One region of the Pseudomonas rosaeacicularis genome, then DNA from elsewhere that is predicted to be linked to it. Evidence: predicted binding sites of a transcription regulator. Region 1 holds the regulator's gene; the other holds the start of a gene.
The links. The regulator FliA, encoded in region 1, starts transcription of late flagellar genes. The targets are predictions, from matches to a motif close to CTAAAGTTTNNNNNNNNNNNGCCGNTAA.

Region 1 (4,910 bases):
CTGGTGTTGGCAACGACGAGCCAGAAGCAAGTGCTGTCAGCGGCGTATCACAGTTACAAACGTTGCGGTCTGGCCGGGTGCATCCTGACCAAACTGGACGAAACAGCCAGCCTCGGCGAAGTCTTGAGTCTGGCGATCAGTCATGAGCTGCCCGTGGCCTATCTCACCGATGGTCCACGGATACCGGATGATCTGCATTTGCCGCGGCGGCACCAGTTGGTGAGTCGAGCGGTCAGCGTGCAGATGCAGGAAGAGCCTAGCGAGGAAGCGATGGCTGATATGTTTGCGGATCTTTACCACACCCCCGGCAAGCGCGTGGGTTAGGTGAAGAATATGACACTGGAATGTACCCACTTAGATGGTCTGCCAGGCATTGTTCAAACAACGAACGTGCAGCCCGACATGTGGCTTAGGTCTAAGCAAGACAAGGTAAACAATTAACATGGGCAGCATGCATCCCGTACAGGTTATTGCAGTGACCGGTGGCAAAGGTGGCGTAGGCAAGACGAACGTGTCGGTGAACCTTTCACTGGCACTGGCCGAGCTTGGACGCCGCGTCATGTTGCTGGACGCCGATCTGGGTCTGGCCAACGTCGACGTACTGCTGGGGCTTACCCCGAAACGCACCCTGGCCGACGTCATCGAAGGTCGATGCGAGCTGCGTGACGTCCTGCTGCAAGGCCCGGGCGGTATCCGCATCGTGCCGGCGGCATCGGGCACCCAGAGCATGGTCCATCTGACGCCCGCGCAGCATGCGGGTCTGATTCAGGCTTTCAGCGACATCGGCGACAACCTCGACGTGCTGGTGATCGACACCGCCGCCGGGATCGGTGAGTCGGTGGTGAGCTTCGTGCGCGCCGCCCAGGAAGTGTTGCTGGTGGTCTGCGACGAGCCGACCTCCATCACCGACGCCTACGCCCTGATCAAGCTGCTCAATCGTGATTACGGCATGAACCGTTTCCGGGTCCTGGCCAACATGGCGCAGAGCCCGCAGGAAGGGCGCAACTTGTTCGCCAAGCTGACCAAGGTCACCGACCGTTTCCTGGACGTTGCCCTGCAGTACGTCGGCGCCGTGCCGTATGACGAATGCGTACGCAAGGCCGTGCAGAAGCAGCGCGCGGTGTACGAGGCGTTTCCACGCTCCAAATGCTCGCTGGCGTTCAAGGCCATCGCGCAGAAAGTTGACACCTGGCCGTTACCGGCGAACCCGCGCGGCCATCTGGAATTTTTCGTCGAACGTCTGGTGCATCACACCAGCGCAGGGCCCGTGTCATGACAGCAAGTGGGTATCGCATGTACAGCAAATCATCCCGTGATTCCCAATACGAGCTGATCGAGCGCTATGCGCCTCTGGTCAAGCGAATTGCCTACCACTTGCTGGCGCGTCTGCCGGCCAGCGTGCAGGTCGAAGACTTGATCCAGGCCGGCATGATCGGCTTGCTCGAAGTCTCGACCAAGTACGACTCCACCAAAGGCGCCAGCTTCGAGACCTACGCCGGGATTCGCATCCGCGGCGCCATGCTCGACGAGGTGCGCAAGGGTGATTGGGCACCGCGTTCGGTGCATCGCAACACGCGCATGGTCAGTGACGCGATTCGATCAATTGAAGCAAAAACCGGCCGCGACGCTAAAGATCACGAGGTTGCGGCCGAACTCCAATTGAGTCTCGATGATTACTACGGGATTTTGAACGATACCTTGGGCAGCCGACTGTTCAGTTTCGACGACCTGCTGCAGGACGGCGAACATGAAGGGCTGCATGAGGACGGCGCAAGCCAGTCGCTCGAGCCGTCGCGTGACCTGGAAGATGAACGTTTCCAGAGCGCGTTGGCTGAGGCCATTGCCAATTTGCCAGAGCGTGAGCGCCTGGTGTTGGCGCTGTACTACGACGAAGAGCTTAACCTCAAGGAAATCGGTGAGGTCCTGGGTGTCAGCGAATCGCGGGTCAGTCAGTTACACAGCCAGTGCGCAGCTCGTTTGCGAGGGCGTTTGGGAGAATGGCGAGCGCGTTGACAGGCAACGCGGCGGACCCATTGGGGCCGTGTTACCTGTAAAGCCGGCTGTGCAGAGCGTTCGTGGGAAACAAGAGAGACAAGGCTTGAGCCGGTCAGCGCAGACGCACATCGCGTGCGTCGCGCCGTGGTTCATGCCTGTTGATTTGCCAAGCCCGTCGTCGTTTCGTGCAGCCCGGTCAGCGAGCTGTACCGGTTTTGATTGAACGCGCGTCCAGGTGCTGGGCGCGTTAAAGACTGCTTGGAGGTCGAATTGGACAAGAACATGAAAATCCTCATCGTTGATGACTTCTCAACGATGCGGCGGATCATAAAAAACCTGTTGCGTGACCTTGGGTTCACCAACACGGCGGAAGCAGATGACGGCACGACCGCATTGCCGATGCTGCAAAGCGGCTCTTTTGACTTTCTGGTAACGGACTGGAACATGCCTGGCATGTCCGGCATCGACCTGCTGCGTCAAGTCCGTGCCGATGAGCGCCTGCGCAGCTTGCCGGTATTGATGGTCACCGCTGAAGCCAAGCGTGAGCAGATCATTGAAGCCGCCCAGGCCGGGGTAAACGGTTACGTGGTCAAGCCTTTCACAGCGCAAGTGCTGAAAGAAAAAATCGAGAAGATATTCGAGCGCGTCAATAGCTGATGTTCGCTGCGAGGGCGCTATGGATTCCAAAGATTCGACAATGGGTGACTTTGAGTCGACCCTGAAGAAACACGCACAAGAGCTGGTCGCAAGCCTTGAAAAAGGCAAGTTCGGCGAAGCCGTGCAACTGATCCATGAGCTGAACCAGACCCGCGATCGCGGCCTGTATCAGGAAGTCGGCAAGCTGACGCGTGAGCTGCACAGCGCCATCGTCAACTTCCAGATCGACCCGACCATGCCGCAAGCCGAAGAAGTGTCACAGATCACCGACGCCACCGAGCGCTTGTCGTACGTGGTCCGGCTGACCGAAAACGCGGCCAATCGCACCATGGATCTGGTGGAGCAAAGCACCCCCTTGATGAACGGACTCACGGCCGACGCCAAAGCGTTGAGCGCCGATTGGGGCCGCTTCATGCGTCGCGAAATCGGTGCCGAGGAGTTTCGTGATCTGGCCAAGCGTGTCGACGGTTTCCTGACACGCAGCGAGCAGGAAACCCACGAGGTTGCCGGCCACCTGAACAACATCTTGTTGGCTCAGGATTATCAAGACCTCACCGGTCAGGTGATCAAGCGCGTTACTCAGTTGGTGACCGAAGTCGAAAGCAATCTGCTCAAGCTGGTGCTCATGGCCAGCCAGGTCGACCGCTTTGCCGGTATCGAACACGACCAGGAACTGTTCCGTCAGCAAAAAGAACAAGAAAAACTTCATTCCAAGGGTGAAGGTCCGCAGATTCATGCCGATAAACGTGAAGACGTCGTATCCGGTCAGGATGATGTAGACGATCTGCTATCCAGCCTGGGTTTCTAGGTTCTGAGTAAGAAGGCGTTGTGAGCCTGCTGCGTGTTGATTGACCGCACCCGGCTCACCCGCTGACGACTTCGCGCATGACCTGGATCGGTTGACGGTTAATTTTAGGAGCACCCCCCCAATGAGCTTCGGCGCCGATGAAGAAATCCTTCAGGATTTTCTGGTTGAGGCCGGCGAGATTCTGGAGCAACTGTCCGAGCAACTGGTCGAGCTGGAAAGCCGACCGGATGACGCTGACTTGCTCAATGCAATTTTTCGCGGTTTTCACACTGTAAAAGGGGGCGCCGGCTTCCTCCAGCTCAATGAGCTGGTTGAATGCTGCCACATCGCGGAAAACGTCTTCGACATCCTGCGCAAAGGTGAGCGCCGGGTCGATTCCGAGCTCATGGACGTGGTGCTCGAGGCGCTGGATGCGGTCAACGCCATGTTCGGCGAGGTGCGCGAACGTACCGATGTCACGCCGGCAACGCCTGAACTGCTCGCTGCGCTGGCGCGTCTGGCCGAACCTGCATCTGCCGAGCAAGTGGCCGCAGCGCCGGTGATTGCCGAGCCTGTGGCTGAGGCGTCCGATGACATCACGGACGACGAATTCGAACAACTGCTGGACTCGCTCAACGCCGTCAAGGCTCAGGCTGCCGGTGGCACAGTGTCCGCGCCGATTGCCGCGCCCGTTGCCGCACCCGCCGCACCTGCCGCACCTGCTGCTAATAGCAGTGACGACATCACCGACGCTGAATTTGAGTCCTTGCTTGACCAGTTGCATGGCAAAGGTCAGTTCGCCGTGGACGCCGTTGCACCGCCCGCGGCGCCCGCACCAGCGCCTGCTGTGGCGAGCACGTCATCGGACGAAATCACTGACGACGAATTCGAAGCGCTGCTCGATCAGTTGCACGGCAAGGGCAACTTTTCAGCCGAGTCTGCTGCGAGTGCTCCGGCTGCCGCGCAGCCACCGGCCGCGCCTGCTGCCCCTATCGCGCCTGCCGCTGCCAATGGCAAGCCGTCGGACGAGATCACCGACAACGAATTTGAAGACCTGCTCGACCAGTTACACGGCAAAGGCAAGTTCGAACCCGATGCGATCACCATCGCTCCAGCGGCCGTTGCCCCGGTAAAGAAAGCCGAGCCCGTCAAGGCCGAACCGGCGAAAGCCGCTGCTCCGGTCGCAAAACCTGCAGCGCCAGCGCCCGCCAAAGCGGCAGCGCCTGCGGCCGAGAAGTCAGAAGCCGAAACCACCGTGCGCGTCGACACCGCGCGGCTCGACGAAATCATGAACATGGTCGGCGAACTGGTGCTGGTGCGTAACCGCCTGGTGCGCCTGGGTGCCAACAGCGCTGACGAAGCCATGTCCAAGGCCGTGTCCAATCTGGACGTGGTCACCGCTGACTTGCAGACCGCCGTGATGAAGACGCGGATGCAGCCGATCAAGAAAGTCTTCGGCCGTTTCCCGCGA
Region 2 (4,910 bases), on a different contig from region 1:
CGATCAGCACCACGCCGAACCAGTCCATGCCGCGACGCCCGGCCGACAGCGCGCCGGTCATGGCTTCTGCGGTGATCGCGATCAAATAGAGCATCAACAACATAGTGGCGCTCAGACCTTGATGAAGTGCTCGCGATAGAACTGCAGTTCGGCAATGGATTCACGAATGTCATCCAGCGCCAGATGCGTGCTGCCCTTCTTGAATTTCAGCTCAGGCGACCAGCGCGCAGCCAGCTCCTTGAGCGTCGAGACGTCCAGGTTGCGATAGTGAAAATAGTTTTCCAGGGCGGGCATGCGCTTATAAAGGAAGCGACGGTCCTGGCAGATGCTGTTGCCGCAGATCGGCGAGCTGCGTTCCGGCACCCATTGTTTGATGAAGTCCAGTGTCATCGCCTGGGCTTCATCGTTGGAAATTTTGCTTTCGCGAACCCGCTGGGTCAGGCCAGAGCCGCCGTGCTGGCGGGTGTTCCACTCATCCATGCCAGCCAGCAGTTCATCGCTTTGGTGTACAGCGATCACCGGGCCTTCGGCCAGCGTGTTCAGTTCGCTGTCGGTGATGATGGTCGCCATCTCGATGATGACGTCGTTATCGGGGTCCAGACCGGTCATTTCCAGGTCGATCCAGATAAGATTTTGCTTGCTCTGCATATGTAGGCTCCTCAACGTAGGCGCGCAGTTTAGCCCAAGCAGGCATGCTAGACTCCTTCGCGCTTCACACTATCAGCTGCATTTCGCGACATAAAAACGGAACACTGAACACCCATGGCCAAACGCCAACTCAATCGTCGTCAGAACTGGCGCATCGAAAAAATCCAGGGCGAGCGTGCAGCCCGCGCTGCCAAGCGTGAAACCCTGACCCTGGAGTCGCTTGAAGGCGGCGATCTCGGCCCCGAGCAAACCGGGCTGGTGATTGCGCACTTCGGCGTGCAGGTAGAAGTAGAGGCGCAGGAAGGCGACCTGAGCGGTCAGGTTTTCCGCTGTCACTTGCGGGCGAACCTGCCAGCGCTGGTGACCGGTGATCGCGTGGTCTGGCGCGCCGGCAATCAGGGCATTGGCGTCATCGTCGCGCAACTGCCGCGAACCACCGAGCTGTGCCGCCCGGACAGCCGCGGCCAGCTCAAGCCAGTGGCGTCCAACGTCGATCTGATCGTGATTGTGTTCGCGCCGATGCCCGAGCCTCACGCCAACCTGATCGACCGGTATCTGGTAGCCGCCGAGCATGCGGGGATTCACCCGCTCCTGCTGCTGAACAAATTCGACTTGATCGATGATCAGAACGCCCCGGCGCTGAATGCGCTGTTAGCGGTGTATCGCACCCTGGGTTATCCGGTGCTGGAAGTATCGGCGCATCACGGCGATGGCATGCAGCAGTTGCAGGCGCAACTGGATGGGCACATCAGCGTGTTCGTTGGCCAATCGGGCGTGGGCAAGTCCTCGTTGGTGAACAGCCTGCTGCCGGAAGTCGGCACCCGTGTCGGGCCGCTGTCGGAGCTGTCCGGCCAGGGCACACACACCACGACCACCGCGCGCTTGTTTCACTTCCCCAACGGCGGCGACCTGATCGACTCCCCCGGTATTCGCGAGTTCGGTTTGGGCCACGTCAGCCGTGCGGATGTCGAAGCGGGTTTTATCGAGTTCAACGACCTGATCGGCACTTGCCGCTTTCGCGACTGCAAGCATGATCGCGAACCGGGCTGCGCACTGCTCCAGGCGCTGGACGACGGCCGCGTGCAACAACAACGCATGAACAGCTATCGCTCGATCATCGCCAGCTTGCCGGAGAGTAGTTACTGATCGACGCTGGCCTGTAGGAGCCAACTTGTTGGCGAGATCGACACCGCGCCGTGTCAGCTCAGGACGCCTCGCGAACAAGTTCGCTCCTACACGTTGACGCGTTTGATCAATGATCCGCGCAGTCAACGCACATAAAAACGCCGCGATCATCGCGGCGTTTTTTATTGCGTCAAAACCCTAGTTCTTGGTCTCTTCGACCTTCAGTGTGCCCTGCTCGAAGATGTTCAGCTTTTGCCGAATTTCATGGGGCTGGGCGTAGGCTTGCGGATCAACGGTGGGCGTCGAGATAGAAGCGCCAGGTTTGGCGTCAGGAGCCGGCGCTTTGGGCGCATCCGGCGTTTGCGGCGCTTCACCTACGTTCTGCGAGCCTTCAATCTTCTGCTGCGCCTTTTTGGTCATGACCACGATATCGATGCGGCGGTTGATCGGGCTTGTCGGATGCTCCTTGTCATAGAGCGCCGACGAGGCATAACCCACTACCCGCGCGACCTGAGGATCCGGATACCCCCCCGCGACCAGCGCACGACGGGCTGCGTTGGCGCGGCCGGCCGACAGTTCCCAGTTACCAAAACCGTTATTGCCCACATATGGCGTCGCATCGGTGTGACCACTGACGCTGATCTTGTTCGGCACCGCTTTAATGGTGTCAGCCATGGCCAGCAGGATGTCTTCGAAATACGGTTTCAGACGCGCGCTGCCTATGTCGAACATGGGCCGGTTGTCGGCGTCCATGATCTGAATGCGCAAGCCATCCTGGGTGATCTCGAACAAAATCTGATCTTTGAATTTCTGCAACTGCGGATTTTCGTTGACCTTGTTTTGCAGCTCTTGCAGCAGCATTTCAAGGCGCTCCTGCTCAACTTGCTCGGCCTGTTGAGCTGCCGCTTCTTGAGTGTCTGCTTCGATCGGCACACTGTCAGGCGCCGGTGTGGACTTGATCTCCGGATTCAGCGTCTGGTCGGGGGACATCTCCGGCGAGCCGCCCAAATCGATCACATAAGGCGAGCCGCTGTCGGAAAAACCGACCGGATCCTTGAAATAACCGGCAATCGCAACCAACTGCTCCGGGGTGGCCGACGACATCAGCCACAGCACCAGAAAAAACGCCATCATCGCTGTCGCAAAGTCAGCGAAGGCGATTTTCCAGGCGCCGCCGTGATGGCCGCCGCCGTAGCGCTTGACACGCTTGATTATGATCGGCTGGTTATTTTCCATGGTTCAGCGACCGCGAACTGCTTGTTCCAGCTCGCTGAAGCTGGGGCGATGCGCTGGATACAGCACCTTGCGACCGAACTCCACGGCCAGCGAAGGCGGCACGCCGGAAGCCGAAGCAACCAGAGACGCCTTGATCGATTCAAAGACGTTCATTTCTTCCTTGGCATCGTGCGCCAGGGAAGTGGCCAGCGGCCCGAAGAAACCGTAAGCCGCCAGGATACCGAAGAAGGTACCGACCAACGCCGCGCCAACGTGCATACCGATAGCTGCCTTGTCACCGGAACCCAGCGAGGCCATGGTCACAACGATACCGAGTACTGCAGCGACAATACCGAAACCGGGCATGGCGTCCGCGACACCGGTCACCGCGTGGGAAGGATGTTCAAGCTCTTCCTTCATGCTCAACAGCTCCATGTCGAACAGACCTTCCAGTTCGTGCGGAGCCATGTTGCCGGACGACATGATGCGCAGGTAATCGCAGATGAAGGCGATCATGCGAGTGTCTTTCAGGACACTTGGGTATTTGGTGAAAATCGGGCTGTTCTCGGGTTCTTCAATGTCCCCTTCAATCGCCATCATGCCTTCGCGGCGGCTCTTGTTGAGGATCTCGTAGATCAGGCCCAGGACTTCAAGGTAGAACGCATGAGTGAAGCGCGTCCCGAACATCTTCAGGGATTTTTTGATGACGAGCATGGTCATGTAGCCAGGGTTCGCCTGCAAGAACGCACCCAACGCCGCCCCGCCGATGATCATCACCTCGTAAGGTTGAATCAGCGCGGCGATCTGGCCGTGGGACAGGACGTATCCGCCGAGTACACTCGCGAAAACGACGATGATGCCGATAATTTTTGCCATAGATAATGAATACTTACTGAGTCGGGTTCATGGTCATGTTTCGCAGGAGTGTCAAAACTCTTGTTCTACATATCGGCCTGACTGCGCCAGACTGTAGGCAAGCAGCGCGAAAAAACCCCGTGGCAGACAGCACGCGGGGTTCACTGCGAGGGCCAGCATGATGCCAGTATTGGACTTCATTCAAAACCATCCAGCCGTACGGGATTCCTGAATGCAATCAGAAACATCGTCACCACGGCCCGTCCCAAAGACACTCGACGCCTGGATCAAGCAACTCGATGACATCGCATTGCCGGTGCCTGCGGCTGCGCACGCAAGGGTGCGTGCGGCACTGAATGACAGTCGTCGCTCGATTCGCGATATTGCTGAAATGATGCAGGCCAGTCCTGCCCTGGTGTTGAGCGTGCTGCGCGAAGCCAATCATCACAGCAGCGGCGGCTTTTCCGAACCCGCCGAGAGCCTGGAAGTGGCGATCAATCGGCTGGGTCTGGCGCGCACTGAAACATTGCTCGCCCGCCTGCCCGCAATCGATGAGCGCGACATCCCACCCGCCCTGCGGCAACTGCAGATGGTCAGTCAGCACGCTACCCAGCAAGCCACGGGCTTATTTGCCAATCAGTTAGCTCGGCTTTGGCAAGATATTCATCTTGGCAGTTTGCTGTTTTTGTCGCCGCTTTGGCCGTTGGCGCTTGCCCATCCCAAACTGCTGGAAGAGTGGGAACTGCGGGTCATTCATAAGGGCGAATGCGCGAAAAAAACTGAAAAGGCTCTGTTTGGCATTCGTTTGATAGTCCTGTGCAAAGCGATTGCCGCACATTGGCATCTGCCAATGTGGGTGATGCGTGGCTATCAGTTGATGATCGGCGAGCAGCGCAATCTGGTGAAGGTGCTGCGTATCGCCCATGAAAATGACGATCCACTCATACAACAGCAGCGCCTGGATGCAGACCTGCCCCTGCAACGCTGGCTGAACCAGCCTGCCAACACCATCTTGCTGGCGAACGGACTGGCGCTCTCGGCGCAATACGCCTGGAACAGCCCTCATA

Region 2: the regulator FliA is predicted to act here: its motif matches at 3,934-3,961, upstream of motA (flagellar motor stator protein MotA).

The regions. Positions count from the first base shown of each region.
Region 1 covers NZ_JBSKHT010000026.1:67,016-71,925, reverse strand. Annotated here, with positions in the region: gene flhF (flagellar biosynthesis GTPase FlhF) at 1-324, shown strand, start outside; gene fleN (flagellar synthesis regulator FleN) at 443-1,276, shown strand; gene fliA (RNA polymerase sigma factor FliA) at 1,273-2,013, shown strand; gene ACWKWM_RS26990 (chemotaxis response regulator CheY) at 2,278-2,652, shown strand; gene ACWKWM_RS26985 (protein phosphatase CheZ) at 2,672-3,460, shown strand; gene ACWKWM_RS26980 (chemotaxis protein CheA) at 3,582-4,910, shown strand, end outside.
Region 2 covers NZ_JBSKHT010000005.1:24,386-29,295, reverse strand. Annotated here, with positions in the region: gene ACWKWM_RS08160 (trimeric intracellular cation channel family protein) at 1-103, opposite strand, end outside; gene orn (oligoribonuclease) at 112-648, opposite strand; gene rsgA (small ribosomal subunit biogenesis GTPase RsgA) at 763-1,794, shown strand; gene motB (flagellar motor protein MotB) at 1,972-3,009, opposite strand; gene motA (flagellar motor stator protein MotA) at 3,013-3,864, opposite strand; gene ACWKWM_RS08135 (HDOD domain-containing protein) at 4,076-4,910, shown strand, end outside.